One region of the Viridibacillus sp. FSL E2-0187 genome, then DNA from elsewhere that is predicted to be linked to it. Evidence: riboswitches for the same ligand, from Rfam matches in the RefSeq annotation. Region 1 holds a riboswitch; each other region holds the start of a gene.

Region 1 (8,343 bases):
TAATAAAGAAATACATCAATATGCAATACAACTAGTAGGTCCTGCTTCTTGGTCTGTAAATTACAACGAATTAATCTCTTTAAAGCAACAGCAAACAATACGTGTGATGCCTGGTACAGAGTGGGATAGTTTTACCACTGAAAGTCAGCATTGCTTAACAAACAACCCTTACACGCTTTCTACAGAAGCTGATCGTATGGGGTACCGCTTTGAGGGGCCAGCGTTATCATTGACAGAGAAATTCGAATTATTATCAGAGGCTGTGACCTTTGGAACAGTTCAAATCCCACCAAGTGGTAAACCGATCATTTTAATGGCCGATCGTCAAACAACTGGTGGTTATCCGAAAATGGTTCAAGTCATCACAGCTGATTTAGCTAGTCTTGCACAGTTACAAACAGGCGCTAAAATCCGATTCAAGCTCGTAACATTAGAGGAAGCTCAACAAGCATTAATAGCTAAAGAGCAAAAAATAAAAACTATCGCTACTGCTATTCGCTGTTCTGCAAAGCTTTCTTAACATGTAAAAAGTTTTGTCCAACAAAAATATAGAAGAACAAAGAGAAAGAGCATGTTTTGAATGAAGATTATTCAAAACATGCTCTTATTATTTTTATATCTTTGTATATTTACTTATAACTTTAAAGTCATAAATAAACTATTCGGATCCTCAATGTAATTAGAAAAAGGCTTACAATATTGAAACCCTTTTTTCAAATACAGCCTCTTAGCAGGTTCATAAACCTCCATTGAACCTGTTTCTAAACTTAATCGCTTATATCCACGGTACCTAGCCACTTCAATAATATGCTCAAGAATACTTCTTGCAACGCCTTTCCGTAAATATAATGATGCAGTACTCATTTATTTTATTTCACCATGGTGTGCATCCAGTTCTTTTAGTGCTCCGCAACCTGCTAATGCGCCTTCTTTCCATGCACTACAGAAAGTAATCTCTGGTTTTTTTATTCCTCGATATTTAACTCATGTATACTTTCTGGTGGAGAATTTAGTGCCATACCTTGGAGATGCTCCTCCAGTAACGCCTTAACGTCATCACCTGATAAATCATCAATTCTAATATCCAAAGAATACACCTCTCAGTTTCTATTATTCATTTGCAAGTACATTCAAGGTACGTACTTAAGGCAGGATAGCAAATGAGCGAACTGGGAAGCCAGAAGCCTTTTCAGGTTTAGGTACGATGTTAAAGATGACAGCCCCTTTTGCGGGTAGCTGGTCTAGATTAGTTAGCAACTCTACTTGATATGTATCTTGTTCCAATACATATAGTTCACCTAGTAATGCATTGTTTTGACGGTATAAAATGCTAGAATCCGTATCAAAAGTTTCATGTCCTACTGCTTTAATATGACGCTCTTCAAACAAGAATTTTAGCGCATCAACCGACCATCCTGGTGCATGTGGATTTCCCTCAGCATCAAAGTTATTGAATGCTTCAACATTAGGCCAGCGTTTGCTCCAATCCGTACGAAGAGCAACAAATGTACCCGCTTCAATTTCACCGTGTTCGGCTTCGAATTTCAAAATATCTTCAACTGAAATCGTGAAATCATGATTCTCTGCTGCATCTTTTGAATGATCTATTACAATGAGCGGCAATGCAAGTTCTTTTAACTCTAATTCTTCTAAATAACGAGCATCACGAACAAAGTGAATAGGTGCATCTAAATGTGTTCCATATTGTCCAGCAAACGAGAAATTTTGAGCAAAAAAACCATCATCATGTGAAAATAAAGTTGTTTTTTCCAACCCATTGAATGCGTTGAAACGGGGTGTTTCTGCTCCAAAAGTATGTGTTAAATCGATCCATTTCTTTTCTTTTAACGTTTGTAGTGCATTGATTAATTCTGTTGACATATCCATCACCTCATCATTTTTTTGAACAAAAAAACCTCTTCTTGATAAGAAGAGGTTGACGATACGTCCATGCACTCTTCTTATCTTCAAGCATACGCTTCTGGAATTAGCACGGTACATCGTCCGTTGCTGAGATTTCACAGGGCCAGTCCCTCCACCTCTCTGGATAAGAAAAAAGTTATTTTGTTGATTCTTAATTTACAACTATAGAAATCTATTGTCAATAAAAATTTAGAAAATTCTTTATAATATATGATTTTTATAATCAATTATGATAGCTTTCTTCTACAATAATAGTGTAATATGCGCTCTAGCCTTGTTTGATGCCAAATGGCCAAATGCTAACCGCCTACTATCAAGAGGCTTTGTAAAGGGCACTGAGCCACTCTCAGTGCACGTTTAGCTGAAACTGACTTAGTTGATCCTCAAAACTATAAAAATCTCGCGATAGCCGGCTACAATTTATATAATATATTTGTTAAGTTCTTACTACTATAAGAAGCAAAACTAAATACTAAATAAATTAGATAATAAACAAACGTTTTGAATAAAAATTATAAAAAAAGTCACCCCAGCGTATTGGGTGACCTTTTGTCTAGCTTTCTATATATAACACTTCCCTAAATTCTCGATACATACAATTCATGTAATTTTGCGGAAAATTCATCTGTCGGTAATGGCTTACTAAAGTAATATCCTTGTGCAAAGTCACATAGGTTTTCACGGACGATATATAATTCATCTTCCGTCTCTACCCCTTCAGCAACCACCTGCATACTTAATGCATGTGCTAATTTGATAATAGCAGTCACCATTGCGACATTACTAAGCCCTGATTTTAAACCATGGATGAACGATTGATCGATTTTCAATACATCAATTGGAAACTGTTTTAAATAGCTTAGAGAGGAGTATCCTGTTCCAAAGTCATCAATAGCGATGATTACACCTAGAGCTTTTATTTGATTAAACGTTTCAATTAATTCCTCTGTTTGATGCATTAAGCTCATTTCGGTAATTTCCAACTCTAAATTTTTTGCTGGTAAACCTGTATCTTGTAATACTGCACGTAAATTGTACACAAAATTTCTTTCCTTCAAATGAATAGGCGAAATATTAACTGAAATACGAATATCAAACCCATATTCATCAAGCCACTTCTTCATTTGTTTACAAGCCCTTTTCAATGTCCATTCACCAATAGAACTAATCAATCCACACTCTTCTGCAAAAGGGATAAACTTAGCTGGAGAAATAAAACCGTAATCCTTATCATACCAACGAATTAAAGCTTCCATTCCGTTTAATTGATTTGTTTTTAAATCGATTTTCGGTTGATAATATAGTTGAATTTCATCTTGCTTAATAGCATGACGGAGTTTTGTTTCTAGCAGCAGGAATTGATTATGAGTACTATTCATCGTATTTTCATACTGTATGTAATTGCTAGCTCTATTCTTTTTAGCTTCTAGCAAGGCCACATTCGCAAACTTTATTAAGTCCTCGGGTGTATCTGCACCAGCTAGACTTGAGCTTATACCGATACTAATAGAAGAATAGAATTCAAATTGTTCAATCAAAAAACTATCTTCAAAATTAGCCATTATTTGATGTGCCTTCCAAATAGCATGTTCATTATTCTTCAATATGATCGCAAATTTATCACCACTATAGCGAAACAGTGATTTTTCGTCGATACCTAATCTTTTCAAGCGAGTCGCTACTTCAATTAGAAATAAATCACCTGTTAAATGCCCTAATCCATCATTAATACTCTTAAAACGGTCGATATCTATCATTAAGAGTGATAATGAAAAGCCTTCTTTATGTACATTTTTGAATTGATCTGCTAAACATATATTCAACTTTCTCCGGTTATATAAACCCGTCAATTCGTCATGATAAGCAAAGAATTTTAGTTTTTTTATATTTTTTTGTTCCGTTACATCTGTTCGAATCGACACATATTGATAAAGTTTACCTTTATCATTCAAAAAAGGTATTATCGTTGTTTGTACCCAATATAAACTACCATCTTTTGCGCGGTTACAAATATCACCACGCCATATTTTTCCGCTACCAATTGTACGCCACAATTCTTTGAAAAAGGCTTTAGGATGATGGCCAGAGTTCAACAAACGGTGATCTTGCCCAATTAACTCATCTTTACTGTATTTTGAAATGGTACAAAAATGATTATTTACAAATGTAATGATACCTCTATTATCTGTTATTGCGACGATAATAGATTGGTCCAATGCATGTTGAATATCTATTAATTGTTGTACTGAATACGCATCATTATGTAGGCTAAGATCTGTCGTTTGACTATAATCTTGGTCCATATGACCTCACTCCTAATCAGTTCGGCATAATTCGAGCAATTTCTCTCTTGTTACTATTTTATCACAACCAATATAAGGCTATTATTCAAATTAAAACAAAAGGTAAAAAGTCCTAATTAGAAAAAGCTATGAAACAATACAAGTCAAAGGGAGAAATTCCTATTATCAAATTTTTACACCATTCATATAGTTTTTATAGTAGTTGTGACATATTTTTTCTACAGTATATAGGTTTTTCGCTGTAAAATAATTCAAATACAGGAATTATAAAATGCAATAATCCGAAAAATTTGGCTAGTTCGATTGTCAGGAACGAATAAATGAAAAAGAAATTTAGTGAGCTACTTTTTTTCAATTACTATTAAAAAAATTTAAAAAATCACTAATTCATTTAAGTTTAAATTATATAAAATCAATAATATTAGGTAATAGTAACTATTAGACATTTTCCTAAATTTTACATGCAAATTTCAATTAGTTTACATAATAATATTATGTAAACTAATTGAAAAAAAGACCATTCAAGATGGTCTTTAATTACTTAATTTTCCATTCTTCTTGAAGAATGCTATAAACGGCATGATCTACAAAATGATCGTATAACCACTCTGATTGACGACTAATACCTTCTAATGTCATCCCTATTCGCTCTGGAATCGCTCTACTTCTCTTATTTTCAATAGCTGCACGAATTTCTATACGTTTTAGCTTCAAATCATTAAAGGCATGATCCATAAGCTTATGTACGGATTTGGTCATAATACCTAACCCTTCATAGTCCTTCGCTAACCAATATCCGATACTTGTAGACTTGTTTTGCCAATTTATATGGTGAAAACCAATAACTCCAACTATGTTATCTTCATATACGATGGCAGTTTGGAAGCCGTCATTAGCACTAAATTGTTTCATAGCTGACCGAATAAATTGTAATGTATCTTCTACCACTTCATTTGAATCTATAAAGGGCAACCACTCTCTTAAACTCTCTTTTGATCCCATCATAACTGTAAATAACTCTTGTGCATCATGCTCTTGCAATAACTTCAGTTGCAATTTCTCATCAATCTCTACAGCAAACATATGAAACCTCCTAGTCAAAATGTATTAATAAGGAATTATAGTATCAATTAAGTACTATGTAAATAGATTTAAAATAAAAAAATCCGCTAGCTCAAAATGAGTGCGGATTTGTATGCAAAATACACTGTTCTTATTAAATTAATTGATTAAATGGGTTGTTTTCAATCACTTGTTGGATTTCTTTATCTTCTACATGCGTATAAATCTGCGTTGTAGAAACACTAGAGTGCCCTAAAATCTGCTGTAAACTACGAATGTCTGCTCCACTTTTATACATCATAGTTGCAGAAGTATGGCGTAATTTATGCGGTGTTAGCTTTGTTTTATTCAACCCTGATTGCTCGTTAATCTCTTTTACTATTTTAGCAACACGTTGCCTTGTTAAGCGTGTTCCTTTCTGTGATAGAAATAGAGAATTACTTGTATCTGCGCCTTTTATAGCGTAGCGTTCTTTCTTTAAATAACGTGATAGAGCGCTCTGACACGCTTCATTTAGGAAAACGGTTCTTTCCTTATCACCTTTACCTGTAACAGTTAAATAGTCACCTTGTATGGAGGTTAAATTCAGTTTACATAGCTCTGTTACACGTATTCCTAAGTTTAAAAAAAAGGTAATCATGCAATAATTACGATAGTAATGCGTAGATTCCTTTATTCCATCTATGAAAATTCTTGCCTCTTCCATCGTCATATAAATAGGTTGTCTCTTCCCTATTTTAGGAGATTCTAACTCACTCGCAGGGTTATCTTCTATTAAATGTCGTTTTGATTTCAAATAATTGAAAAAAGACTTTAATGTAGCACCTTTTCTTGCTCTTGCATGTGCACTATTTCGTCTTTGCTCCTCACAATACTCTAAAAACAAGTACATGTCTTCTAATGATATTTCTCGGATAAAATCGATTGTTATATCTGATATATCTATTTGATCCACTAACTTTATATCCATATCTTGTTGTACCGCTTTTAAGAATCTAAAAAATAATAATAAATCATATTCATATTCTTCACGCGTTCTTTTTGACTTTCCTTTAATCGCTGTTAAATAAACTAGGAAGTCTCTCATTACTTTTGGGTATGTAGTTTTCAAAATTCGTCACCTCTTATACTACTATTCTAGCATAAAAAAGGTTCCCAAATGCGTATTTGGGAACCTTTTTTGAAAAACAATTTTTATCGAGATTCTCCTTCCTAAAAGCCCTGTTTCCTCCTAAAAATTAGGATGCTCCAAATTCGCTCTCAGACGATTCGAGAATGCAATATTCGTATCATTATAGGTCTCGAATTGCTTTGGTTTTTCGATTTTCTCCCCCAATTTCAGCAATAAATTAAGTTAGAATATGAGAAAATATGTTACATTAGTTAATAATTATAATATAAATTGAGAAGCAGAGAGGTGTCTAAAAAAAATCAATTTTCTCAAATAGTCGTAAGGAAGTTGGAAATTCAAGGCGATTATAAAGCAGCTGAACGCGCATTATTCAAAACAATCTCACTTGCAAACGAGGGAGAAGAAAATCAAATCCTACCTAACTATTGTAACAATATATATTTATTATGTATTAAAGAGGTGGAAATTAACGAATCATTCATATTTGGAAAAAAGGACTTTTATTTGAATAAAAAATACAAAAAGAAAATTTTATACCTTAATTTACAATTTATACAAAATTAGTATAAATATTATTAATGGTGAATGAAGTAGAAGAAGCATCGGTGATTTTAGAAAGTTTAACTAAAGAGCGAAAGGTCGAATACTCTATCAGACAAAAAAATACAATTAAATATCATTATGTAAAAAATATACAAACAACTAGAAAAAGATGAAGAAGCGATAGAGGGACTAATTTTATCTATATAATTATTATATTATTCGGAATGTAATAAACTATCTGTCAATAAATCGCCTGAAATGATTTATTTTTACGAAAAGTCTAATTATATAAAAAAGTTAGAATATACTACGATTAAGTTAATGAAAATGAGGGAGTAATTTTCAAAGAGTAGTTATGAATGGAGGACAAAACGTTTGGCAAAGAAAAAAGGTGGTTTAAAGCATGTAGACTAACATTCAAAATGAGGGAGTAATAATTGTGAAAGAGGCTATAAAGAATAATGAGGGACTAACACCAAACAAAACCCACAACATGAATGGTGTGGGTTTTGTTATTACTGTGCATTATAGTGCCAAACGCCATTTTGCAATGATTTCTTTAAGTGGCCATCTTCTTCTAAATAGTCTAAGTAGCCAATGACTTCTGACATGACAAGAGAAAAATCTGTATTGTACTTATGACGATATAGATTTTGTGCTATTTCTTTAGGAAGATATGTCCCTTCTTTAATAACGGAATATAAACGATTCGCTTTAGATTGTATTTTATCTAGCTTTTTCGAAATGACATTTTGATGGTCTTCAATAATTTCTTGATGCCCAGCAAAAAGGTATTCTACATCTAACTGCTGTAGTCTTATTAATGATTCCTTATGTTGTCTCACAGTATGTAGACGGTTCCCTTTTAAATCTGGATCTACAATTGCATTTGATGAAGTTGTTTTTAATACAACATCCCCTGCTAATAACCATTGCCTCTCCTCGTCATAAAAACTAATAGAATCAGCAGAATGCCCGGGGGTTTCTAATACTTTCATTCCTAAGATGCTATCCCCCTCCCCTAAAGGACGAATGATGGTTTGAAGAGCGTGTTCATTTTTATGTTCAATTGTCTGTTGCAATTTTTTTAGGCGTGGCTGCGCTTCTTCTATGCAACCCATTGATATGTATAGTTCCGTAAAAAAATTCTTTCTCATTACGAGAAATTCTTGTTCCACCATTAGACGTGGAATCGCTTCATGATGTGCATAAACGGGGATATCTTTTTTCTGTAGAACCCAATTGACTAGGCCAACATGATCTTCATGATGATGTGTCAAAAGAATACGAGATAAATCGCTTATTTGATAACCATTTACTGCTAATGTAGTAATGAGTGCATCTTTGTATTTCTCTGTATGAATCCCCGCATCTACTAGA
Region 2 (8,343 bases), 1.9 Mb from region 1:
GCTTAGCGCAGAACGGAAAACCTCGATTAAAATGGCAGTAGTGCTAAATGAAAAGACGATAAAGGCGTACCAAATTGGATGAATTTTATAGACATCCATAGCCACATCATATTTTTTAAATAGTGCTGTTAAAATTAATGGAACGCTACTATAGACGATGAAAATTTGAATAATAATAGGTGTACCTCGTACAAACGATACGTAAACTTGAGCTAAGCGTTGTATAAAAGGTATTCGATAAATACGTGTTAAAGCGAGTAAAAACGCGAGCGGTATAGCAATCAGTAAAGAAACGATAGTCACAAGTAAGGCCACTGGTACGCCAGACAATGCAATGAAAAATGTATCAATCAAAAATTTATAATTTAATCCTTCAGACATGTGGGTACCTCCTTATGTTGTCTCCAACGTTTTTTTACCTTTACTAAAGAATTTTTCGAGAATTGAGAAGACTTTTTCGATGATCAATGACAATACCCAATAGATGATTGCTAAAGCGATAAAAATTTCAAGAGCATGTGCATTGATATTGCTGGCGATAATGAGATTGGCTTTTCCAACGACATCAATAAGCCCAATAGTATAAGCAAGTGCACCTTCTTGTAATAAGGCAATCATACCGTTACCAAGGTTGGGTAAAGCTACAACTAAAGCTTGTGGAAAAATAATGCGGCGATAGGCTTGAAAAGGTGTTAGGCCGACACTAACAGCGGCTTCGTATTGGCCCTTGTCAATTGAACCATAAGAAGAACGAATTACTTCGGACATAATGGCTGCAAATTGTAGTGTGAAAGTTACGATAACGAATATGGCTGTATCAATATCGTGCAAATTGAGGCCAAAATTTTCAGCTAATGCGGGTACACCATAATAAACGAGAAATAGTAACACAATCGAAGGTGTACAACGCATGATAGTTGTATAACCGTTTGCAAGTTTTTGAGCAATTCTACTGCTGCTCAATTTGGCTATTGCAAGTAATAAACCCAAAAAGGAACCTAGTAAAATGGACAGTCCTGCTATCATAAATGTCACCTTTAGAAAGGGGAGTAAAATAGGGAGTGACTCCCAGATGTAAGATGCATCAAAATATTTTTCCATATGCTCACCATTTTCGTTTTGTATTGGAAAGGCTGTTGAGTTTAATGACTCAACAGCCTAAGGACGTTACGTATGCATAAGCAATTAACGTTCCGCTTGCTCAAGTACTTCAAATAAATCACGATCGTAGAATTTTTTACTCAGTTCATTTGTTTTTTGTTGTTCTTTAATTTGTTTTATAGCTTTGTCATATGCGTCTGCAAATTTCTGCTCTTTTTTGTTGTATAGCGGCCATGTTTTAATTACAGCAAATTCGTTGTACACAACGTCATTTGCTAATTTGTGATAAGCACCATCTTTGGCTGTAACTTGCTGGTTAAAAGGACCTTCGATCATTACACCGCCGTCTACTCGGCCTTCATTGACCCATTGAACAATATCGATAGTGAAAGCATCTCCAGCTTTTAGTTTTACTTTGTTATTTGGATTTTTTTTGTTGTATTCATCGATGACTGTATATTGAGCATTATTTGCGGCAATTGGTGCTAAAGAGTAGCCGGCTGTTGCAAAGTCTTTTAGCGATTTAATATTTTCATCCTCTTTACGTAATACTAAACCTGCACTACTTAAGCCAAGAAACTCTTTAGGGTAGATGAATTTTTCTGTACGCTCTTCTGTGAAGAAGGCGTTTTTGACACCAACTTGGTATTTACCTTGTTCGACACCAATTAATAAGTCGTCACTAGTCGTGCCTACATATTCAAATTTATAGTCTGGTAATAATTCATCCACTAGTTTCATCACTTCTACATCGTATCCAGTTGGATTACCTTGGTCGTCAATATATGAAATCGGCTTACTCGCTTGGTCAAAGGCAACTTTCACTGTACGTACTTTTGAGGAATCTCCTTTAACTTTAGAATCAGAAGCCTCGCTAGTAGAGCAACCAGCTAAAATTGCGATTGAAGTAATACCGACTGCTGCAAATTTTAATAGTTTTTTACTGAACATATCTTAAAACCCCTTTTTAAGTTAATTTTTCATTATTAATTCACAATCGAATTCTTTTTCTTTTGTTCTTCAATAGCTGTTAATGCTAATTTTTTTATAGTCATATCATCCATTGGAGGATTGTGTAGACCCGCGCGTACATTGCGGTAATACCTTTGCAATGGATTAGAGTTTTGTAAACTTTTTGCGCCTACTACTCGCATTGCTTTATCAACGATATCAATGGCTGCATTAGTCACTGTATGTTTGGCAACAGCGATTTCATTGCTCAAAGAATCTCTTCGTTTTGGGTCGTCATAAGCTTCAGCTGTTCCATATAAGACAAATCTAGATTGCTGAAGTTTTAATTCAATTTCACCTAATAGATTCTGCACATTTGGTAATGAACTGATCGGTGCATCTAAACTATTTGGTTGATGGTGATTTGCAAAGTGAACGGCATAATCACGAGCTGCTTGTGCTATGCCTAAATAAGTTGCAGGAATATGCAATAACCAGCCGTTGATTTTACCCCCGCTTGGATGATTTGGTAATTCGACTAAATCCGAGTCACTTACTTTAACGTTTTGTAATATTAAGTCGTGACTTGATGTGCCACGCATCGACATTACATCCCACGTTTCTTCAATAGATACTCCTGCTGTATCTTTATGAATTAAAAAGAATCCAACTTGTTGTTTTTCCTCAATCCAAGCAGAAGTTAAAAAATAATCTAAAACAGGGGAAGCTGTTGTGAAAATTTTACGTCCAGTTATAAGCCACTCATTATTTGAGCGAACGGCGTTTGTTCCAGGACGTCCACCGCGAGTAGGGCTTCCAGTACGCGCCTCACTTACAGAACGATTTACAATAGCACCATTTTGTACTTCATTTGCAAAGAAATTAAGCTTGTCATCTGTCCACAATTTCTGCTCATACAATTCTCCAACAACACCTAAAGTCCAGCCCATAGAAAGGGAAGTATTTTCATCGTAACTAGCAAGTGTTTCTTGCAAGAGGACCATATCGTAAACTGAAAATCCTCCGCCACCGAATTCTGTTGGTAAAGTGATTGCTGGATAGCCAATTTCTCGGAGTAGGCTAAAACTCTCTTTTGGAAAAATCGATAATTCATCTACTATTGCAGCGCCCTCAGTGATTTTATCTTTTAGTAACGCTAATTTATCTAACCATTGACGTTGTAGTTCTGTTTTTATAAATATCTCTTTCACAAAAAATCCCCTCATATCCCTCTAAAATTATAATTCTTATAGAATTACTATGCATTAAAGTTATAAAAAATCCCTCATTAATAAAAGAGGGAGCTTAAAAGTTGAGTATGCACCCTTATCTGTCAAGATTTCTCTTGCTGGAAGTAGCACCATTCTGTTATACAGTGGTTGCTGAAGCTTCATCGGACCAGTCCCTTAGCTTCTCAAGATAAGTAATTTTCTAATGTTTCAATTATCTTACTTTTTCTAAAGATGAAAGTCAATATGAAAAACAAAGTATTTTTGTAGGGATTAAAAGTTTTAGAAAAGAACCTAAGATTAGAGATGGAATTTATGGTGAATAAATGAAGTGTTTTAATTATCAATGATCAGCAGAGGGCAAGGAATCAATGCATTTATCGTATTGAAGCTAGCACATACATATAACTTGCAATTGCAACGATTTATACAATAAAGTAAATATTTTCAATATTTTAGTTTTTTGAGGTTTAATGTCTACCGATAGGGGGTAAAAGAACTTAGGTTATAAAATTTGAGGGGGAATACTTATGCTAAAGATAGAGAATTTATCGAAAGTATATAGGGGTGGAAAGAAAGCCGTTGATGATATGAATATTGAAATAGAACGCGGTGAATTTGTCGCCTTTATCGGTACTAGTGGAAGTGGGAAAACGACTGCCATGCGTATGATTAATAGAATGATAGAACCAACCAAAGGCACCATTTATTTAGAAGGGGAAGATTTAGCGAAAAAGAACCCCGTAGCACTTCGTAGGAGTATTGGATATGTTATTCAACAAATCGGTCTTATGCCACATATGACCATTCGTGAAAATATTACGCTTGTACCTAAATTGTTGAAATGGACAAAAGACAAGAAAGATCAAACAGCAGAACGCCTCATTGAACTTGTAAATTTACCTCAAAGCTATCTCGATCTATATCCCGCGCAATTATCTGGTGGTCAGCAGCAGCGTATCGGCGTGCTCCGGGCATTAGCCGCAGACCAAGACATTATCTTAATGGACGAACCATTCGGCGCATTAGACCCTATTACTCGTGATACGTTACAAGACTTGATGAAAGATTTACAGCAACGTCTTGGTAAAACTGTTATTTTCGTCACGCACGATATGGATGAAGCGATTAAATTGGCAGATCGCATTTGTATAATGCATAGTGGCCAAGTTATCCAATTTGATACTCCTGACAATATCCTATCTAACCCTGCTAACGAATTTGTTCGTGAATTTATTGGCTCTCACCGTTTAATGCAAGAAAAGCCAAGTGCAAAAATTGTTGATGATGTAATGATTAAACCAATTTCTATTACGTTAGAAAAAAGTATTAATGATGCTTTTCGTTTGATGGTAACAAAGCGTGTCGACACATTATTTGTTGTTGATGGACAAAATCATTTGAAAGGTTATATCGATGTAGAGGGATTAACTAAAGCACGACATACCACTTCTAGCATTTCTGAAGCAGTAGAAAAAGACGTCTTTTATGTTCGTAATGGTACAAAATTACAAGATTCAGTACGACGTATTTTAAAGCGGAATTTAAAACACATTCCTGTTGTAGATGAAGAGCATCGTTTAATTGGACTTGTTACTCGTGCGAATATTGTGGATATGGTATATGACACTATTTGGGGTGATGAGGAAATAAATGAGGATGCAAATGATATTAATCTAGAGCAAAAAAGTGTATCTAATAAACAACTTAACTAAATACTAACTAAATAGAAAGGACGTGAGTAGATGATTGATTTTATAACACAAAACGGCGGAGATATTGTACAAAAAACATGGGAACATTTTTATATATCTGCCATAGCTTTAATTTTAGGCATTGTCGTTGCAGTTCCATTGGGTATTTTATTATCAAAACTACAGAGAACCGCTAAAATCGTTTTAGGCATTACAAGTGTTCTGCAAACACTACCATCATTAGCTATTTTAGCAATTATGATTCCATTCTTAGGAGTCGGGAAAATCCCTGCAATTATTGCTCTATTTATCTACACACTATTACCTATTTTAAATAATACGTATATTGGTATGAATTCTGTTAATTCAGGTCTGAAATCAGCCGGAATTAGTATGGGAATGACAAAAATTCAATCCATCGGGATGGTCGAGCTGCCATTAGCTATCCCTGTCATTATGTCGGGGATTAGATTATCAGCAGTCTATGCCATCTCGTGGGCAACTTTAGCATCTTACATAGGAGCAGGAGGCTTAGGTGATTTTATTTTTAATGGACTGAACCTTTATCAACCCGAATTTATTATTGGCGGCGCTGTGTTAGTAACTATTTTGGCCTTAATTACTGACTTTATATTATCTAAAGTAGAAAAGTGGGCTACACCAAGAGGTTTAAAAATTGAACGATAGGAGGGGAACATGCTTATGAAATATAAACAAATAATTACGATTAGCTTGATTATGACAGTGTTATTTTTATCTGCTTGTTCGCTGACTGGTTCAAGTGATGATAATGATGTGAAAATTGCTTCAATGACAACAACAGAAAGTAAGATCATGGCTAATATGCTGAAATTAATGATTGAACATGAAACGGATGAAAAGGTAGAACTGATTAATAACCTAGGATCAAGTGTCGTCCTGCATCAAGCAATGATTAATGGCGATGCAAATATTTCTTCAACACGTTATACAGGAACAGACCTTACTGGGGCTTTAAAAGAAGATCCTGTTAAAGACCCGAAAAAAGCGATGGATAATGTACAAAAAATATTCCAAGAGCGCTACGACCAAACCTTCTTCGACACATATGGTTTTGCAAATACTTATGCATTTATGGTCACGCGTGAAATGGCTGAAAAACATCATTTGAAAAAAGTGAGTGACTTAAAAGATATCGCAAAAGATTTACAGGCAGGCGTCGACAACTCATGGGTCAATCGTGTCGGGGATGGCTATAAAGACTTTGTGAAAAAGTATGGCTTTGATTTTAAAGACGTATACCCTATGCAGATTGGGCTTGTCTACGATGCTGTAGAAGCAGGCAAAATGGATGTGATTCTTGGCTATACAACAGATGGTCGCATTGCAAGTTATGATCTTGTTGTATTAGAGGATGACCGACAATTTTTCCCACCGTATGATGCAAGTACTCTTGCAGTAAATGAATTATTAGAAGCAAAACCAAAAGTAAAAGCAGCGATTGAAAAACTAATAGGTAAAATTTCAACAGAGCAAATGCAAAAGCTTAACTATGAAGCTGATAACAATCTAGTTGAACCAGCTATTGTAGCCGAAAAATTCTTAGAAGAACATAATTATTTTGAGGATGAAGAAGGAGGGAAAAAGGATGACTGATTTAAATACATTCCAACAATTCTTTTACTACTTCTCTGAAAATGGTTCTTATGTATTTGAGCAATTTATAACACATTTTCTTATCTCGATTTATGGTGTAATCTTAGCAGCCATCGTCGGTATTCCACTGGGCATACTTATTTCGAAATACGCTAAATTATCAGGGTTCATCATTACGATAGCGAATATAATACAGACTATACCGGCGCTTGCATTGCTGGCGATTCTTATGCTAGGCATGGGGCTTGGAAAAACGACAGTAATTATTACTGTATTCTTATATTCACTACTTCCGATTATTAAAAACACATATACAGGCATTAATAATATTAACAAAGACCTTACTGATTCCGGTAGAGGAATGGGTATGACACGCATACAAGTGCTGTATATGATTGAGTTGCCACTCTCACTCTCTGTAATTATTGCAGGAATTCGTATAGCCCTTGTTGTTGCAATCGGTATTACAGCAATCGGTGCTTTCATTGGGGCAGGTGGACTCGGGGATATTATTATCCGTGGTACAAATGCTACAGATGGTACAGCGATTATTCTAGCAGGCGCTATTCCAACAGCGCTTATGGCTGTTATAACAGATTTGATACTTGGTTTCATAGAGCGTAAATTGGACCCAGTAAAACGTCAAAAAAATTTAACGACACCAACAGTACAAAGCTTGAATGAGTAATGTAAAAGCCTTGAAACCAAAATTATTTGGTTTCAAGGCTTTTTTGTTACTCGTTAATCATTTTCATATAATCAAACATTAGAGATACATTCGTAAATCTTTCTAAAGAGGCAAGGTCAGCGGATATGCTTTGCCAACTTTCCATATATTTTTCTTCTAATGTCATACTAGTTGAAATGGGTAAAAAATTAGAAAGAAATTCTTCTATTGGCTTTTGTTCATTTTCTAAAAACTCCTCAACCTCACGTACTTTATAACGTGTTTCCGGATTGGCTTCGTTAAATAAAATATGTTCAAGTGCTCTAGAAAAATAATAAATTTGATAATTTACTTTGCCAGATAAAATTGAATTGAGCGTTCGCATAGTATGAATGTTTTTGCTTTTTAATTTGTTTCTTTCAATAATTTTGTTTTGTTGACTACTATTGGGAACACTTATGTTTTTAGCGTTATAGAGTGTTAATCTATCTTGGTTTTCATCAATAATTACGGCGGATTCATCGATGAAGCAGCCGTCTGTATCGGCTATTTGGATAATTGCCAATAAATCTTTAGGTCCTAATTTCATTTTGTTAATATAGCTTTTAACTCGATCTCCAATTAGGTTTTTTATATTGGAGCTCTTTTGATTTAAATCCCCCATAATATCCCCTTTGATAATATCGAATCTAATTTCATTATTATTAAATAATGTGCGTATTCGATCGTATAGTAAAGCTTCTTCACAGGCACCTTCTACTAGTAACAAGACAACTTTTTTCGCTTTATTACTCATTAATAATAGCCGCTTTTCTAAATGCTCGTTTCATATCATAAGCATTCGTTTCCTTGTAAATTGCTTCATCTTGACCACCTAACTGAATTGCACGCAAATAGACATCTCTAGGATTATTAAGCTTTTTGACACCCTTTAATTGCATATAGCGATTCTCTTCATTCGTAGTAGTGAACCATAAATTATGGATTGGTAGTACTTCAAGTATACGTAAATTATGAGAAGTGAATATCAATTGTCCCGCTCCATTCTCATGGATAATTTCAAGTA
Region 3 (8,343 bases), 1.5 Mb from region 1:
ACTGTCGACCGCTGCTTGAGTATAAGCTGTTCCTGCGATAACACCGGGAGCATTTTCAACTAAATATTCACCTTTACCATCATCTAATTGGACATTATACATACCTGAAAATAGGATCATAAATGCTGTTGCCGTACAAACTAAAAATACAGCTAAGTATACCGAAGCTGTTTGTACTAGACCTTGTTTTACCGGATGAGATACCTCAGCAGCAGCTGCTGGGTGAGGCCCTGTACCTTGTCCAGCTTCACTTGCATAAACACCACGTTTTACTCCCCACGCTATTGCAGCACCTACCATCCCACCAAAAGTAGAGTCTAGACCAAACGCACTTCGAATAATTAAAGAAAATACTTCAGGTACCTTCTCAATATTAATAACAATAATAATGGCTGCAACTAGAAGATATCCTAACGCCATAAACGGTACGATAAAAGAAGCTACTGAAGCTATACGTTTTACGCCACCTAAAATAATGGCACCTAAAATAACACAAACTACTAAACCTGAAATCCAATGTTTTATACCAAATGCAGTATACATCGAGTCAGCGATAGCATTTGACTGCACGGTTGGTTGTAAAAATGCCATTGCAACAACTGCTGCTACAGCAAAAATCATTCCTAACCAACGCTTCCCTGTACTTTTTTCGATATAAAATGCTGGTCCACCGCGATAAACACCGTTTCTTTTTTCTTTATATATTTGTGCTAAAGTTGATTCTACATAAGCGGTTGCAGATCCGATGAAGGCAATTACCCACATCCAGAAAATTGCACCCGGTCCCCCAAAGGCAATTGCTGTAGCAGTACCTGCAATATTACCTGTCCCAACACGACCAGATAACGCCATAGATAATGCTTGGAAAGAGGATACACCTGCTTCAGATTCTTTACCACTGAAAATTTGTTTAAACATGTCTTTCAATAAACGGACTTGTACACCTTTTGTTAATATAGTAAATAATAATCCGACTAGTAGAATACCGTAGATCATCCACGGTCCCCATAAAATCTCATAAACACTGGTAATAATGGCTTCCATCTATTGTCCCCCATTGATCATAATAAATTATTCCATGAATAATATATATTGCCAGTTTCAAATAAAAGAAAAATTAATTCTATTAAAATAGCAATTGTTATGTATTATATATCAAAACCATAAAATTGGGAATATACCTTATGTGTTATATGACAATTGAAATCGGTTACAAATAAAAAAGACGGAATTCTGTAAAATTCCGTCAATGTTTAAATAATATATCCAACTGATTTTAATGTATTAAAGATAAAACTTTCCATATAGGCATAAATGTCTTCACGTTCAGGTTCTTGAAACAAATCATGATAACAGGCTTTCCATTCCTTATATTGATACTCTGATAAACTTTGTTGCGCGAGCCATTTTTTACTATACGCAATATCCGCTATTTTATCATTGCCACCAGTCATTAATAAAATCGGGATATTTGGAAATACCGTTTGTTGTGATATTCCCTTCATGAAACCATGAAGTTCACGGTACCAATTGACAGTAATGACATCATTATAGTAAATATCATCTTTTTCTTCTTTATAAAATTCATAGCTTCTCGTTAAGTGTTTAATATTGATTTCATGATTGATTTTCAGATTGCCTGTCAGTTTACTTAGACCTGTTAAAGCATTTGATAATTTTGATGGTTGGTGTTTTAAATGCATCCAAGGTGACGTTATTATCACACCCGTACATTCGTACTTGAATTTTTCAACAACATGGATTCCTAATATAGCTCCTAAACCATGTCCCACTACAAATACAGGTAAGTTATATGTTAAAGCTGCTTGCATTAGTTGTTTAACGAATGTTTCGTAACTTTTAAATTCTTCACTGTGCACACGTTTATGTCTACTATCCTCTCCATGTCCAGGTAAATCTCCTGAAATAACATGTATACCAGACGTTCTTAAATTTTCGATTAACCATGCATAACGACGATGATGTTCGTATGCACTATGTATAATTACAGCGACAGCTCTTGCTTGGCCTTCCGTTTCCCATTTCCACATTACTATCTCACCTCATAAATTCCTATGTATATATTAACGTATTCTGCCTATTTCAGTTCCATTCATTGCTTCCTTTTGTTACGATAATAATACATAATAACTTGAAATGAGGCGTTTTTCGATGATTTATCCATTTAGAGACAAAAAACCATCTATTGACCCATCTGTATTTATCGGTGATAACGTAATTATTACTGGCGATGTTACTATTGGACCTGATTCTTCTATATTTTACAATACAGTTATTCGTGGAGATGTTTCACCTACGATTATTGGACGCAAAGTAAATGTACAAGATTTATGTTGTTTACATCAAAGTCCTGCATATCCACTAATCTTAGAAGACGACGTGACAATTGGACATCAAGTAACATTACATAGCTGTACTGTAAAAAAAGGCGCTCTAGTTGGGATGGCTTCAATTATCCTAGATGGTGCTGAAATTGGTGAAGGTGCATTTATAGGTGCAGGCAGTCTCGTTTCACAAGGCAAGAAAATCCCCCCAAACACTTTAGCATTTGGACGCCCTGCAAAAGTTATTAGAGAGTTAACAGAGGAAGATAAAAAAGATATGGACCGTATTGTCAACGAGTATTACGAAAAAGGCCAATACTATAAATCACTTCAAAAATAGTTCAATCAAGTTGCCTGAGTATCGTTTTTTAAACGATTTCTCAGGTTTTTTATTCTCTTACTATGAGTTTCTTCTATATTAAATAAAAATATCCCGAACTACAATGATTACTTAAATAATCAATGTGTAACTCGGGATATTTTATGTTATTGCGATTTTTTAGATTGAATTATAGTCCCGCTTTTTCTTTTAAAACGGCAGCTTTATCTGTAGCTTCCCAAGGAACATTCAAATCTGTACGGCCGAAATGACCATAAGCAGCTGTTTGTTTGTAGATTGGGCGACGTAGATCAAGCATTTTAATAATACCTGCTGGGCGTAAATCAAATAATTCACGAACCCACTCAACTAAATCTGCTTCTTTTACTTTTCCAGTACCAAATGTATCGATTGCAATTGAAACTGGTTGTGCAACACCAATTGCATAAGCCAGTTGTACTTCACAACGCTCAGCAAGTTCAGCTGCTACGATATTTTTTGCAACATAACGCGCTGCATAAGCTGCAGAACGGTCAACCTTAGTCGCATCCTTACCAGAGAAAGCACCGCCACCATGACGAGCATATCCACCATAAGTATCTACGATAATTTTGCGTCCCGTTAAGCCTGCATCACCTTTTGGTCCACCAATTACAAAACGACCAGTTGGGTTGATGAAGTATTTTGTTTTTTCGTCTAGTAATTCAGTAGGTACAACTGGAGCAATTACACGTGCTTGTAAATCCTCTTTAATCTGCTCTAATGTTACCTCTGGATCATGTTGAGTTGAAATAACAATTGTATCCACACGAACTGGACGATTATTTTCATCATATTCGATTGTTACTTGTGTTTTACCATCTGGACGTAAATAATCTAACTCTTTTGTTTTACGAACTTCAGTTAAACGTCGTGCTAATTTATGTGCCAAGCTAATAGGTAGAGGCATTAACTCAGGTGTCTCGTTACATGCGTATCCGAACATTAAACCTTGGTCACCTGCACCAATTGCTTCTATATCTTCATCTGACATTGAGCCTTCGCGTGCTTCAAGTGCTTGGTCAACGCCCAATGCGATATCAGCTGATTGCTCACCAATTGCCGTTAAAACAGCTACGTTTTCGCCATCAAAGCCATATTTACCACGTGTATAGCCGATTTCCATTACCGTTTCACGAACGATTTTAGGAATATCAACATAAGTTGATGTTGTAATTTCTCCTGCTACTAATACAAGACCCGTTGTTACTGTAGTTTCACACGCTACACGTGCATTCGGGTCTTTTGAAACGATTTCATCTAAAATGGCATCCGAAATTTGATCACAAATTTTATCTGGATGTCCTTCTGTTACACTCTCTGATGTAAACAGTCGACGGTTTGTCATTTGGTTTCCTCCTATTATCTGCGAGATTGCCTCGGAAATGATACGGTACTCATTACCCATGTTAGTTCTTTCCAGTAGGATTGAACGCCAAGCCGTTGCTGCCTTTAACACGAGGATTCTAGAAAGTGCCACTATATATAAATAGAACCGCATAAATTACAATTACTTATTAAAAATTTAGGAATTGGTCTATTTTAAATAAAAAAACCCTTCCCCCCATTATTACTAATGAGTGGAAGGGAATAATTCATAAGCACCTTTCACTCTTATCGTTCAAGGATTAAATCCTTGCATCAGATTGAGCACCAGCGCATCACATAAAATCACAATGCAGGTTGCCGGGTTTCATAGGGCCTGACCCTCCACCAGCTCGGGATAAGAGTATCCGTTCAATTTCTCATATTAGAACATTATAGCTTAGTTGTCAACTTCTTTTTTATTTCTAAAAAAAAGTACAACTTTCATAGAAATTATATGGTAATTAGTATAGATTATTTAGCTAAATGTGTTATACTAATTTCCGAAATGAATTATAAATCCCCTCTAATAAGAGGAATAATATAAAAAGGATGGTACGTAAAACGATGAATTCAGTAGAAATTACGAATGAACTGAAGGAATTATTGAAAGGTGAAAATATTCTTGAACAACTTTCAGTACCACAATTAACAGAAAAAGCTACTTCACGCGGTGAGGCAATCCTAACTGTTGATGGTGCAGTCAGAGCAGTCACAGGAAAATATACAGGTCGTTCTCCTAAAGATAAATATATGGTTGAAGAAGATAGTTCGAAAGACAAAATTGATTGGGGTAAAGTAAACAGACCAATTTCGTCGGATATCTTCGACTCATTATACACTAAAGTAATAAACTACTTAAAAGAAAAAGAAGAATTATTTGTATTTAAAGGTTTTGCAGGTGCAGACCCAGCATCTCGATTAGCTATTCGTGTAGTGAATGAATACGCTTGGCATAACCTATTTGCACATCAATTATTCATTCGTCCTACTGAAGAGGAATTAGAAACTCATGAAGCTGACTTCACAATCGTTTCTGCTCCAACTTTCAAAGCGGACCCAGCAGTAGACGGTACTGATTCAGAAACTTTCATTATCGTTTCCCTTGAAAAACGTATCATCCTTATTGGCGGTACTGAATACGCTGGAGAAATGAAAAAATCGATTTTCAGTATTATGAATTACTTATTACCACAACAAGGTATTCTTTCAATGCACTGTTCAGCAAACGTTGGTGAAGCAGGCGATGTAGCATTATTCTTCGGTTTATCTGGAACTGGTAAAACAACTTTATCAGCAGATGCAGATCGTAAACTAATCGGTGATGATGAGCATGGTTGGTCTGACAATGGTGTATTCAATATCGAAGGCGGTTGCTACGCTAAGACTATTAACCTTTCTAAAGAGAAAGAACCTGAAATATACAATGCTATCAGTTTTGGTACTGTTTTAGAAAACGTAGTAGTAGATGAAGAAACACGCATTCCTAACTACGATGATGTTTCGCTTACAGAAAATACTCGTGTTGCTTACCCAATCCAAAATATCGAAAACATTGTTGATCCATCTGTTGCAGGCCACCCTAAAACAATCATCTTCTTAACTGCAGATGCATTTGGTGTATTGCCTCCAATCAGTAAGTTATCAAAAGAGCAAGCAATGTATCACTTCTTAAGTGGTTTCACATCTAAACTAGCAGGTACTGAACGTGGTGTTACTTCACCTGAACCAGTATTCTCAACATGCTTCGGTTCTCCATTCTTACCACTTCCAGCAACAGTTTACGCTGAAATGTTAGGTAATAAAATCGACGAACACGAAGTAAATGTTTTCTTAGTAAACACAGGTTGGACTGGTGGCGAATACGGCGTTGGTAACCGTATGAAACTTTCTTACACTCGTACAATGGTTCGCGCTGCAATCGACGGTAAACTAAATAACATCTTTACTGAAAAAGATGCTATCTTCGGATTAGAAATGCCTGTAGCTATTGAAGGTGTTCCTACTGAAGTATTAAATCCACGTAACGCTTGGGAAGATAAAGAAGCTTATGATCAAAAAGCTTCTGCACTTGCTGGCATGTTCCGAGAAAACTTCGAAAAATTCGGTGTTGTATCAGAAGATATCGTGAAAAATGGCGGTCCTATCGCTTAATTCATCCAACATAACAAAAAGACCACTCTCCGAGTGGTCTTTTATTTTAATAATATATATAAATTGATAAGACCGTTGATTTCCACTGCGGTTGGCGCTTTCCGTGGGAGTCGCCACCTCCGCTCCAACAAAGTAGCCTATAATTAATTTTAGCCCCAATAAATTACACAAACGCATTTATTATCCCAAACACCATATTCAAAACAATAAAAATTATAATAATTGTAATAATACGATGCAATGTAAGAACCTCTACTTCTTTATCTTTATAACGCTCATAAAGAATCCATAAAACAATTCTTCCTAATAAATAAATTAAATGCTAAATATACAATCTTAAAAATAGTCAACTTTTCAAAAACACCTGTCTTTTTTCTGAGTTAAATCAGCTTTTTTAAAATAAAATGGTTGGTGATAAATATGTTATGTATAGATAAGTAGCGGGTATTCAAAATGTATGCGAATGATAAAGAGTTTACGCGCTATCGATTTAAAACGATTGCAGAATGATCAAAAGGCATTTATCATAATCAAAACTTACGCCCAATAAAAGAATCAAGCGCAACGATTCTCTTAAGAAAAATGATATTGCTTTTTCGTAATACGACTAAGCAACACAACAAAGACCATTCTTTTCCTTATTTTCATTTACTATAAAAAAAACAGGGCGAAGTATCTTAAATAATAGTCAAACAAAAAACACTCAGGATATGAACATTCTGAATGTTTTTGTTATATTATTCAACGTCAACATCATAAAATACTGCCTCTGTATGAGGATTAGCAAATTGTTGTATCACTTCTTCAGAATATGCTCCTGTAACTTTATTAAAGCGCACCTCAAAGCCGTAATCCCTAACCTCTATGCTGCCATTCCCATCGTTATCATAATAGCGCATAGAGAACCATTTTAATTTCCCCTCTTTATTAGCAGCATGATTTTTTAAAAATGCACGATTATCATCTTTTAAGGGAATTCTTTGGATTTTTATAAGACCTTCATCTTTAGAGACATCTGCTATTTTTTCCAATTCTTCAATAACCCCATGTTCTTCTTGCCAACTTTGAATTTCTACATCTACACACTCTTTTGTGAATTCATCGCAAAGAATTACCCAAAATGGATATGTTTCCTCAAAACTTGCATCAACTTTTACTTTTTCCTGGTCGACTGTTATTTTTACATAACCTAGCATAAGTTCACCCCTTTTGGAGTTTCATCCAATTGCATGCGCTCTTAACCATTTTGTGATTGACTGCACTAGGGAAAAAATGAGTATAGTCATTAAAATACCATGTTTCCACATGCTTATTAAATGCCTTTAAGCTTTCTTCAAGCAATAAAGCATGATGCAATCCAACGTTTTCATCCTTTTTACCATGAATAATTAATACCGGTGCATTTAATTTTTTTATCTCAGCAATTGGTGAACGCTCTTCATATGCCGCAGGTATCTTAGTAGGTGATCCGCCTATTACCCTTTTCATCATTCTGCGCATATCTATACGTTCTTCATACGTAAATTTAGGATTAGAAACGCCTGCCCAAGTCACAATAGATGTAATGTCATCTCGCAAAATCCCAGTCCAAAGCGCCATCAAACCGCCTCTAGAAAATGCGAATATATGAATGCGATGTGTATGACAATATTGTTTTAATACATCGACACCGTTTACTGCATCATAACGGTCATTTCCACCAAATTCATCTCGACCTTCTCCCCCACGATTTCCGCGGTAATACGGCGCAAAAACAACTAATCCTTGCGATGCAAATTGTGCAATACGAGCAGGTCGAACCATACCAATACCTTGCATACCACCACGTAGATAGAGTAGTCCTTCATAAATACCCTTTGCGACTGGCTCTGCAAGTAATCCTTTCACTCGTAAACCTTCTGACCAATATGTAATTTCAGTTAGACGAACTTTGGGATTTGGAGACGGATAATCACGACGACTTTCAACGAAGCCATTTATCTTCACGCTCACTCACCTTCTCCAACATTTTTTTCATCCCTGCATCTTTCATGTAGAAGCTTAGTCGATCACTATTATGTAACTCTTCATCTGATAGCAATACAGCTCCATTCGTTTCAAATTTCCGCTGAATGTCATCAA
Region 4 (8,343 bases), 1.8 Mb from region 1:
TGTAAAAGTTTATGACGAACAAGGTAATGCAATAGCTACCAACTTGTATAAAATAGAACTTGCAGCTGATGGTAAAGGTTATACATTAACGTTTAACCAAGAAGTAAAAGAACCTTATCAAATTAAGTATAAAACAGTTAGGACAGATTACTTACAAGACAGTGGTAAAGTAAGTAATGTTATAACAAGAGAAGATAATAAGAATGGTACAAATGGTAGTAATCAAGGAAGCTTTAAATACGGTAATCCTGCCATCGACAAAAAGGCTATAACTACGAACTATCAAGACAAAACAATGGATTGGGAAATCGTGGTGAACAAAGATTCATATTCTATGGAAAATATCACTATTACTGATACGTATGCTGGACAGGGTATGAAATATAAAAAAGGTTCATTGAAAGTAATTGGTTTAGATGAAAAAGACTATACATTTACAGATAAAGGCGCCGATGGATTTACTTTCACTGTAACAGGACCAATTACTGAATCATTCACTATCAAATATACAACAGATTATGAGATTAAAGACGCGGGTAGCAATGATAGAACATATAAAAATACCGCTAATATAAAGTGGGAAAGTGGAAGTAAGGAATATAGTTCTGAAGACTCAGCTGAGGCTTCTATTGATAATAAACAAACAGCGAATGGTTATAAAAACGGTGTTTACAATTATGAAACAAAAGAGTTTAAGTGGAGAGTAGGTATCAACTTCAACTTAAACACACTAAATGATGCTGTATTTAAAGATACATTACCAGAAGGACAAAAAGTAGATATAAAGAGTATCGTCGTACAACCGGTAATCGTTAATCCAAATGGTACTGTTACTCCGAATGGAAAACCGATTACACCAATTATTACTCCAAACGGAGACAATGCTTTTGTAATTGCTCTTGGCAAGATTACAGAGGCATATGAAATTACTTATACAACTATAGATGCAGATGGCATCTTCCCTGTAACAAATGGCAATGTGAAAATTAAAAATGAAGCTGAATTACTAGATGGAACAACTTCAAATGCTAAATGGAGCGATGAAGTAACAGTAGCTCATACAAATGAAACACTTACTAAAAATGGAGCAGGTTTCAATTCAACAGCTCGAATTGATTGGAATTTGAAACTAAACTACGGACAATCTAAATTGTCTAATGTAAAGATTGAAGATATTGTAGGAAAAGATGCTGATGGAAATCCAAACCAGCTTATCTTAGAAGATTCATTTAAAGTGTATGAAGTCTCTTTAACAGGAGAGATGAAAGCTGGAAATCCTGTTGAAACAAAAAATTTAGTAGATGGAATCTACACTGTAAATGTTGATAATACAGAAGGTAAATTTACACTTACTTTCGATCAACCAATTACAAAATCTTACTATATAGAATATCAATCAATTTTCTTAGGTGCACCTAATGAAGAAGTAAAAAACGAAGCAACACTAACTTATGATGGTATTAGTAATGGAACCAAAGAAGAAAAAGAGAAAAAATTCAATTATTGGTTCAGTGGATCTGGCTCTACAAAAAAAGTACCTTATCAGCTTAAAAAGGTAGATAACGTTACAGGTGATTTATTACCAGGAGCTAAATTCGCCCTATATAATAAAGATAATATTAAACTTACTGAAGGCGTAACAAATGAAGACGGTGAATTACTTTTTCCAGTTAAACTAGGAGAAGGAAAGTATTGGTTAAAAGAGGTTGAAGCTCCAAAAGGCTACTTGAAGAATAATCGTCAAGAGATTACATTAAAATACGATTCTTCAATTCCGGATTACGTACAAATATACACAGTTACAAACAAAAAAATACGCCAAGCAATCGAATTAACAAAAGTCGATGCACATGATGGTAAGCCGCTTGACGGCGTTGAGTTTGAACTTCATGTTAAAAATCAAGCAGGAGAATTTGATGTTGTTTCTGGCTATGAAAAATTAATAACTAAAAATGACGGTAAAATTTACGTTGATGGACTTGAACCGGGAGAATATCAGCTTATTGAAACAAAAGCTTTAGATGAATATTGGTTAGATAAAACACCAGTTGACTTTACAGTTGAAAAAAATCAAACAGAAGTTACCACACACACTGTAACTAACATTAAACAAGGTGAGTTAGAGGTTAAGAAAGTTGATGAAGCTGATGGCAAGCTCTTAGAAGGTGCTGAATTCAAACTTTACGTGGGGAATAACGAAGTTGCTACAGCAACAACTGGTAAAGATGGTATCGCGAAATTTACAAATGTAAAATACGGTACTTACACACTAAAAGAAACAAAAGCACCAGAGGGATATTTATTGGATGCATCTAGCGCTATTGTAAAAGATGGTATAAGTGTTGAAATCAAATCGTTTTCAACAAATGTTGGTGAGATTAAGAACAAAAAAATACTGAATGCCTTTAAATTAGTTAAAAAAGATGCAGATAGCCGAGCATTTCTTGAAGGTGCCAAGTTCAAATTATTATACAAAGATCAGGATGAAATAGTTAAAGATAAAGACGGTAATGAATTAAAAGATTTAACAACGAATGAAGATGGAGAAATCCAAATTGGAGATCTTCAACCTGGAGATTATCGCTTAGTTGAAACAAAAGCACCTGATTTTTATATACTAGACACAACAGAACATAATTTTAGTATTTCAAAAGATCAAATTACGTTTACAGAAGTACCTGTTACAAACAAACGTGGTAAAGGTAATATTGTTATCACAAAAGTGGATGCTGCTGATAATTCTATTTTTATAGACGGCGTAGAATTTGAACTATCCAATAAAGATGGTTCTATTAAAATGAAACAGACAACTGTAAATGGAATTGCAGAATTTAAAGATTTGCCATATGACAGCTACACTCTAAAAGAAACAAAAGCTCACACAGATTATATTCTTGATTCTACTGAAAAAACAGTTGTGCTTGATTCAGAAAAAGAAGCAGGAACAGATGGAAATACAAAAAAAGTAACGATTGAAAACAGTAAGACAAATCGCTCTGTTGAATTAACGAAGTATAATTCGAACAAAACCTTAAAACTTAAAGGAGCAATTTTCGAATTAAGAAAAGAAACAAGTGATGTAGATAAAGATGGCAATCCTGTGTTTGAAATTGTTACAGGAATAGATGTTGAAAAATTAACAACAGACGACAATGGTGAAATTAACTTAAAAGATTTACTAGTTGGGAAATATCAGCTTATCGAAACTAAAGCACCTACTGGTTATAAGTTAGACAAAACACCAGTAGAATTCGAAATTATTGAGAAACAGGAAAAAACTATACTAGTTGAAAAAACTAATATCAGAATTTCAACAGGTGGTGGCGGGGGTAACCCAGGAGAACCGGGTAACCCAGGAGAACCAGGTAACCCAGGAGAGCCAGGCAACCCAGGAGAACCAGGTAACCCAGGAGAGCCAGGCAACCCAGGTAAACCGGGCGAACCAGGTGAGCCGAGTAAACCAGGTAAACCGGGCAACACAAACAACAACAGCAACACAAATAAACCAAATGATCAAGAAACAACAGTTGAATCGGAAAGTTCAAACAAACCAAACGATTCTAACAATCCAAAGAAACCAAGTGATATCAAGGGTGCTAATGAAAGTAGTTCGCTACCTCAAACAGGGTCAGAGTATCAATTATGGACACTGCTTGTAGGGGGCGCAGCTATCTTACTCGGATCATGGATATTGTTTAACAGAAGAACTAAAAAAGCATAGTGAAAAAGGACTATTAATTGGTTTTATACCATTAATAGTCCTTTTATTATGTATTGAATAAGGGGAGTTTTTTTATTTATATAGTCTTTACTCATTCATTTTACGTCAAAAATGGCAGTTGCCACAAAATCACCACATTATTTAAGTCTTATGCCTTGTCTGATGGAAATCAATTCTTCTATGATGGTAGTTAGGAAGTCGAGTGGTGACAGGAGGAACTATGCGATGTTAAATGAGGCTATTGATTTTATAAAATTGTATTATTCGGAAACAGAGCGATCTGAAGAGGAATTAGTAAGACGTTTAACTGAAGTAGAACATGATATCCAAGAGAATGGATTTTATGAACATACAATAGATGAACTGAAATTTGGTGCACAAGTAGGTTGGCGTAATAGTAATAAATGTATTGGTCGTTTGTTTTGGCAAACGTTGCAAGTGCTTGATCAGCGCGAACTAACAAGTGAGCAAGACATTTTTCAAGGACTTCTAGAGCATATTGAATTTGCAACAAACGGTGGTCGAATCCGTCCGACGATTACAATTTTCTCTCAACGTAATGTACGTATTTGGAATCATCAATTAATCCGCTATGCTGGTTATGAAACGCCAGATGGCATTGTGGGAGATCCGGATTCGGTGGAGTTTACGAAGAAATGTGAGAAGCTTGGCTGGGAAGGACAAGGTGGTAGATTTGATATTTTACCACTTGTTATTCAAGTTGAAGAAAGAGAACCGCAATTATTCGATATTCCAGCAGAGTATATATTGGAAGTTCCAATCCGACACCCTGAGTTTGAGTGGTTTAAGGACCTTGGTCTGAAGTGGTATGCAGTACCGATGATTTCGAATATGAAATTAGAAGTTGGTGGTATTACATATGCAGCTGCTCCTTTTAATGGTTGGTATATGGGAACTGAAATTGGTGCACGTAATTTAGCGGATGACTATCGATATAATATGCTACCGACAATTGCAGAAAAGATGGGTTTAAATACAGTTTCAAATTCTTCTTTATGGAAAGACCGTGCGTTAGTTGAATTGAATGCGGCAGTTTTATATTCGTATAAAGAAGATGAAGTGAGCATTGTAGATCACCATACAGCAGCACAACAATTCAAACGCTTCGAATCCAATGAACAAAATGCAGGGCGTGACGTAACAGGGAATTGGACATGGCTTATTCCACCATTATCACCGGCTACAACGCATATATTCCATAAACCATATGACAATGAACGCAAAACACCAAATTATTTTTATCAGAAAGCGCCGTATTGATTTAGAAAAACGCAGGAAAATTATTGCAATTTTTAATGGATTGGCGTAACATGATTTTAATTACTACTAATTCAATAGGTTTTCTTATCAAGAGAGATGGAGGGACTGGCCCTGTGATATCTCAGCAACCGCTATTAAAGCAAGGTGCTACTTCCAGCAAGTTGATTAAAGACTTGATAGATGAGAATGGACTTACATACCAAGTCGATTTCTCTAAATGAAATAGAGAAATCGACTTTTTATTATCATGAAATAAATTTATAAAGCATATAATGAAAAGTTTCCTAAGAAAAAAATTTAACTCAAATACAAGTAAACCAATTTGAATTAAAGGTATAAATTGAGGGAGGAATATTGAATGAGTGCGATAACGCAAAAAGAACTTTTAACTACAATTTATGAAGAAATAGATCAAGGTTTTGATGAAATTGTTGGATGGAGGAGATATTTGCATGAGCATCCAGAGTTATCTTTTGAAGAATATGAAACTGCAAAATTTATTGCAGAAAAACTTGAGAGCTTCGGTTTAGAGGTGAAAAAAGGGATAGGAGGAAATGGTTTAATTGGTATTTTGAAAGGAGATCAAGCAGGTAAAACAATCGCTTTAAGAGCCGATTTTGATGCATTACCTATTACAGATTTAAAAGAAGTTGCATACAAATCTCAAAAAGAGGGTGTCATGCATGCATGTGGTCATGATGGACACACGACCGCATTACTTGCGACAGCGAAAACACTAAGTCATTACAGAGAGCATCTGCACGGTAATATCATTTTTATTTTCCAACATGCGGAGGAAAAACCTCCTGGTGGTGCGAAATTCATGATTGCAGAAGAAGTATTGAAGGATGTCGATTATGTATTTGGTGCGCATTTAGATTCAGGTTCACCTGTTGGAAAGGTATCTGTTGGGGATGGTTTTAAAATGGCTGCCGTTGATAAATTCGCGATTAAAATTCAAGGATTAGGAGGCCATGGTGCGAAACCACAGCAGTCCATCGACTCAATTGTTGTAGGTAGTGAAATCGTTGGAGCGTTGCAAAAAATTGTCAGTCGTCGCTTAAATCCATTTGATGCAGCGGTAGTGACAGTTGGTGTATTCCACGCAGGAAGTGCTTTTAATATTATTGCTGACTCGGCAATTATTGAAGGAACGGTTCGTACAATGACGGATGAAGTTCGTAATAAGGTAAAAGAAGAAATCTACTCAATCGTCAAAGGAGTAACGGAATCAGCACATGCAACATATGAAATTGATTATTTACATGGCTATCCAGCCCTTTACAATCATCCAACTGAAACAGAGCTTGTGAAAGAATTATTTGAAGTGGAATTCGGTACAGATTCTGTAATTGAATTTGAACCGTCAATGGGTGGAGAGGATTTCGCGTATTTTTTAAATGAAAAACCAGGTACTTATTTTAAAGCAGGCTCACGCAATGACGATGAACGAACTCATTTTGCACATCATCATCCGAAATTCGACTTTGATGAAAGAGCGTTATTAACAATAGAGAAAGCTTTTGTGAAAATCGTTTCACATTATTTATTTAAATAAGGGGATTTGAACATGACATTATCTTTTGATCACTTAGTACATTTTGTAGATGAACCAAAAGAAGTAATAACATTATTAAAAAATAAAGGAATTCACGCTGTTGAAGGAGGCGTTCATGAAGGGCGAGGAACGTACAATGCGCTTAGCTACTTTGATCTAAGTTATATAGAGTACCTTGGTACATACGATAGGGAGCTAGTAGCAGGGGCAGAACATTTACATCACAGTCTTATTGAAACAGTAGTAAATAACAAATTCAAAGAAGGTTTCGTAAGATTTGCAGCTCGCACAACGGATATTGAAGGGGTAGCAAAAAGTTTAAAAGAGCAAGGTTTATCAGTAAATGGTCCAGTACCAATGAACAGAAAACGACCAGATGGCAGTATTATTAGCTGGCAATTACTATACGTTGGAGAAGAAAATGACTCTCTTCAATTGCCATTTATTATTCAATGGGATGATAATGATGATAAGCGTAGACAGGAGCAAGTTGAAAAAGGAGTCATTGGAAAGCAACCAGAAAAGTTGGACTTTGCAGGTGTTACTTTTGCAGTCATAGATGCTGAAAAAACTGCTGAAAAATGGTCTCGATATTTAGGGTTAGAGGTTGCAGAAGCGTATGTCGATCCGGAGTTGAATGCTATTGTACAGGTTCTTACATTAGCTGGCGGTGACTTATACTTTGCTAGCCCTATTGGAGAGGGAGTTGTTGCAAAAGTATTAGCAGAACTAGGAGAATGTCCATTCCAAGTTAACTTCTCAGGAGCTAAAGAACCAGTCACATTTGATTTATTTAACGGTCGCTATCATTTTGAAAAGTAATTTATATAAATAATTGTATTTGTGTGGCTTAAAGTGGAGAAAAAATATCAAGCTAGCAGGTATAACGACAATAAGTATTAAAAGCTATTATGTAGTGTTCGAAACTATCTAATAGCTTTTTTTCTTTGGCTTGTTTTGTTGAGAGTATTAAGTTGGGGATGCATACCTTGCTTTTAGTAAAATAAAAAACTCCGAGCTAATGTAAGCTCGGAGTTTGCTCTATTTTTCGGGTGTAACATAACCTTCTTTTGCAGCATGCATACTAACTGCCACTAATAGCAGAACTGTAATGATGAATAGAATGATAGCTGTTGTCCAGCTATTGGTAATATCGTGAACATAGCCAAATAAAACAGGACCGATAGCAGCTAATAAATAACCAAGTGATTGAGCAGTACCAGATAATTCTGCTGCTTCATGAGCAGTACGTGTGCGCAATGAAAAATACATCATAGCTAAACTAAATGATGCACCACCTGCAAGTCCAAGTAAAATCATCCACAACACTGTTAAAGAGGTCCATCCAGCTAAAATACCTCCGAAGCCAATAAGATAAAGAACACCGAAAACTAAAACAAGAGGTCTTTGGTCTTTTCTACGACCTGCAATAATCGGAATCATAAATGTAGCAGGTAATTGTGAAAACTGCATAAATGAAAACATCCATCCAGCTGTATTTGCACTCATTCCTTGTGACTGCAACATTTCTGGAATCCAAGCAGCAGTTGTATAGAAAATGAGAGATTGGAGGCCCATTGCTAATGTAACTGTCCAGGTTAAAGGTGATTTCCAAAGAGGGACATGATCTCTATTAGTTTCTGAGTTATTAATTGATTCGGACTTTGCTTTACGAATTTGTGGAAGCCAAACAATAATAGCGATTATTGCTAAAATGACCCAAATACCTAGTGCAATTCTCCAACCGAGTTCTCCGCTAGCGAGCGGATAACTAATCCCAGCA

What was found. Region 1 has a riboswitch for S-adenosylmethionine ahead of MHH85_RS09605 (cyclase family protein). Riboswitches for the same ligand answer to the same signal wherever they lie in the genome.
Region 2: linked by a shared signal. The riboswitch ahead of MHH85_RS18665 (acyl-CoA dehydrogenase family protein) and the one ahead of MHH85_RS09605 (cyclase family protein) in region 1 are both predicted to bind S-adenosylmethionine.
Region 3: linked by a shared signal. The riboswitch ahead of metK (methionine adenosyltransferase) and the one ahead of MHH85_RS09605 (cyclase family protein) in region 1 are both predicted to bind S-adenosylmethionine.
Region 4: linked by a shared signal. The riboswitch ahead of MHH85_RS18415 (M20 metallopeptidase family protein) and the one ahead of MHH85_RS09605 (cyclase family protein) in region 1 are both predicted to bind S-adenosylmethionine.

The regions. Positions count from the first base shown of each region.
Region 1 covers NZ_JBBOVG010000001.1:1,983,743-1,992,085, forward strand. The annotation lists gene MHH85_RS09595 (5-oxoprolinase subunit C family protein) at 1-520, shown strand, start outside; partial or broken gene MHH85_RS09600 (GNAT family N-acetyltransferase) at 634-1,088, opposite strand; gene MHH85_RS09605 (cyclase family protein) at 1,144-1,881, opposite strand; SAM riboswitch class I at 1,959-2,054, opposite strand; gene MHH85_RS09610 (putative bifunctional diguanylate cyclase/phosphodiesterase) at 2,502-4,226, opposite strand; gene MHH85_RS09615 (GNAT family N-acetyltransferase) at 4,764-5,309, opposite strand; gene MHH85_RS09620 (tyrosine recombinase XerC) at 5,443-6,399, opposite strand; gene MHH85_RS09625 (hypothetical protein) at 6,706-6,984, shown strand; gene MHH85_RS09630 (MBL fold metallo-hydrolase) at 7,479-8,343, opposite strand, start outside.
Region 2 covers NZ_JBBOVG010000001.1:3,848,861-3,857,203, reverse strand. The annotation lists gene MHH85_RS18680 (amino acid ABC transporter permease) at 1-381, opposite strand, end outside; gene MHH85_RS18675 (amino acid ABC transporter permease) at 394-1,101, opposite strand; gene MHH85_RS18670 (transporter substrate-binding domain-containing protein) at 1,186-2,052, opposite strand; gene MHH85_RS18665 (acyl-CoA dehydrogenase family protein) at 2,088-3,263, opposite strand; SAM riboswitch class I at 3,376-3,478, opposite strand; gene MHH85_RS18660 (betaine/proline/choline family ABC transporter ATP-binding protein) at 3,812-4,996, shown strand; gene MHH85_RS18655 (ABC transporter permease) at 5,027-5,662, shown strand; gene MHH85_RS18650 (osmoprotectant ABC transporter substrate-binding protein) at 5,678-6,610, shown strand; gene MHH85_RS18645 (ABC transporter permease) at 6,603-7,298, shown strand; gene MHH85_RS18640 (hypothetical protein) at 7,345-8,073, opposite strand; gene MHH85_RS18635 (AAA family ATPase) at 8,066-8,343, opposite strand, start outside.
Region 3 covers NZ_JBBOVG010000001.1:468,211-476,553, reverse strand. The annotation lists gene MHH85_RS02330 (alanine/glycine:cation symporter family protein) at 1-1,044, opposite strand, end outside; gene MHH85_RS02325 (alpha/beta hydrolase) at 1,254-2,051, opposite strand; gene MHH85_RS02320 (gamma carbonic anhydrase) at 2,173-2,685, shown strand; gene metK (methionine adenosyltransferase) at 2,855-4,051, opposite strand; SAM riboswitch class I at 4,315-4,433, opposite strand; gene pckA (phosphoenolpyruvate carboxykinase (ATP)) at 4,636-6,222, shown strand; gene MHH85_RS02305 (hypothetical protein) at 6,960-7,418, opposite strand; gene MHH85_RS02300 (alpha/beta hydrolase family protein) at 7,423-8,208, opposite strand; gene ytkD (RNA deprotection pyrophosphohydrolase) at 8,186-8,343, opposite strand, start outside.
Region 4 covers NZ_JBBOVG010000001.1:3,795,206-3,803,548, reverse strand. The annotation lists gene MHH85_RS18425 (SpaA isopeptide-forming pilin-related protein) at 1-3,721, shown strand, start outside; gene MHH85_RS18420 (nitric oxide synthase oxygenase) at 3,947-5,002, shown strand; SAM riboswitch class I at 5,084-5,189, shown strand; gene MHH85_RS18415 (M20 metallopeptidase family protein) at 5,361-6,560, shown strand; gene MHH85_RS18410 (VOC family protein) at 6,573-7,382, shown strand; gene MHH85_RS18405 (CynX/NimT family MFS transporter) at 7,602-8,343, opposite strand, start outside.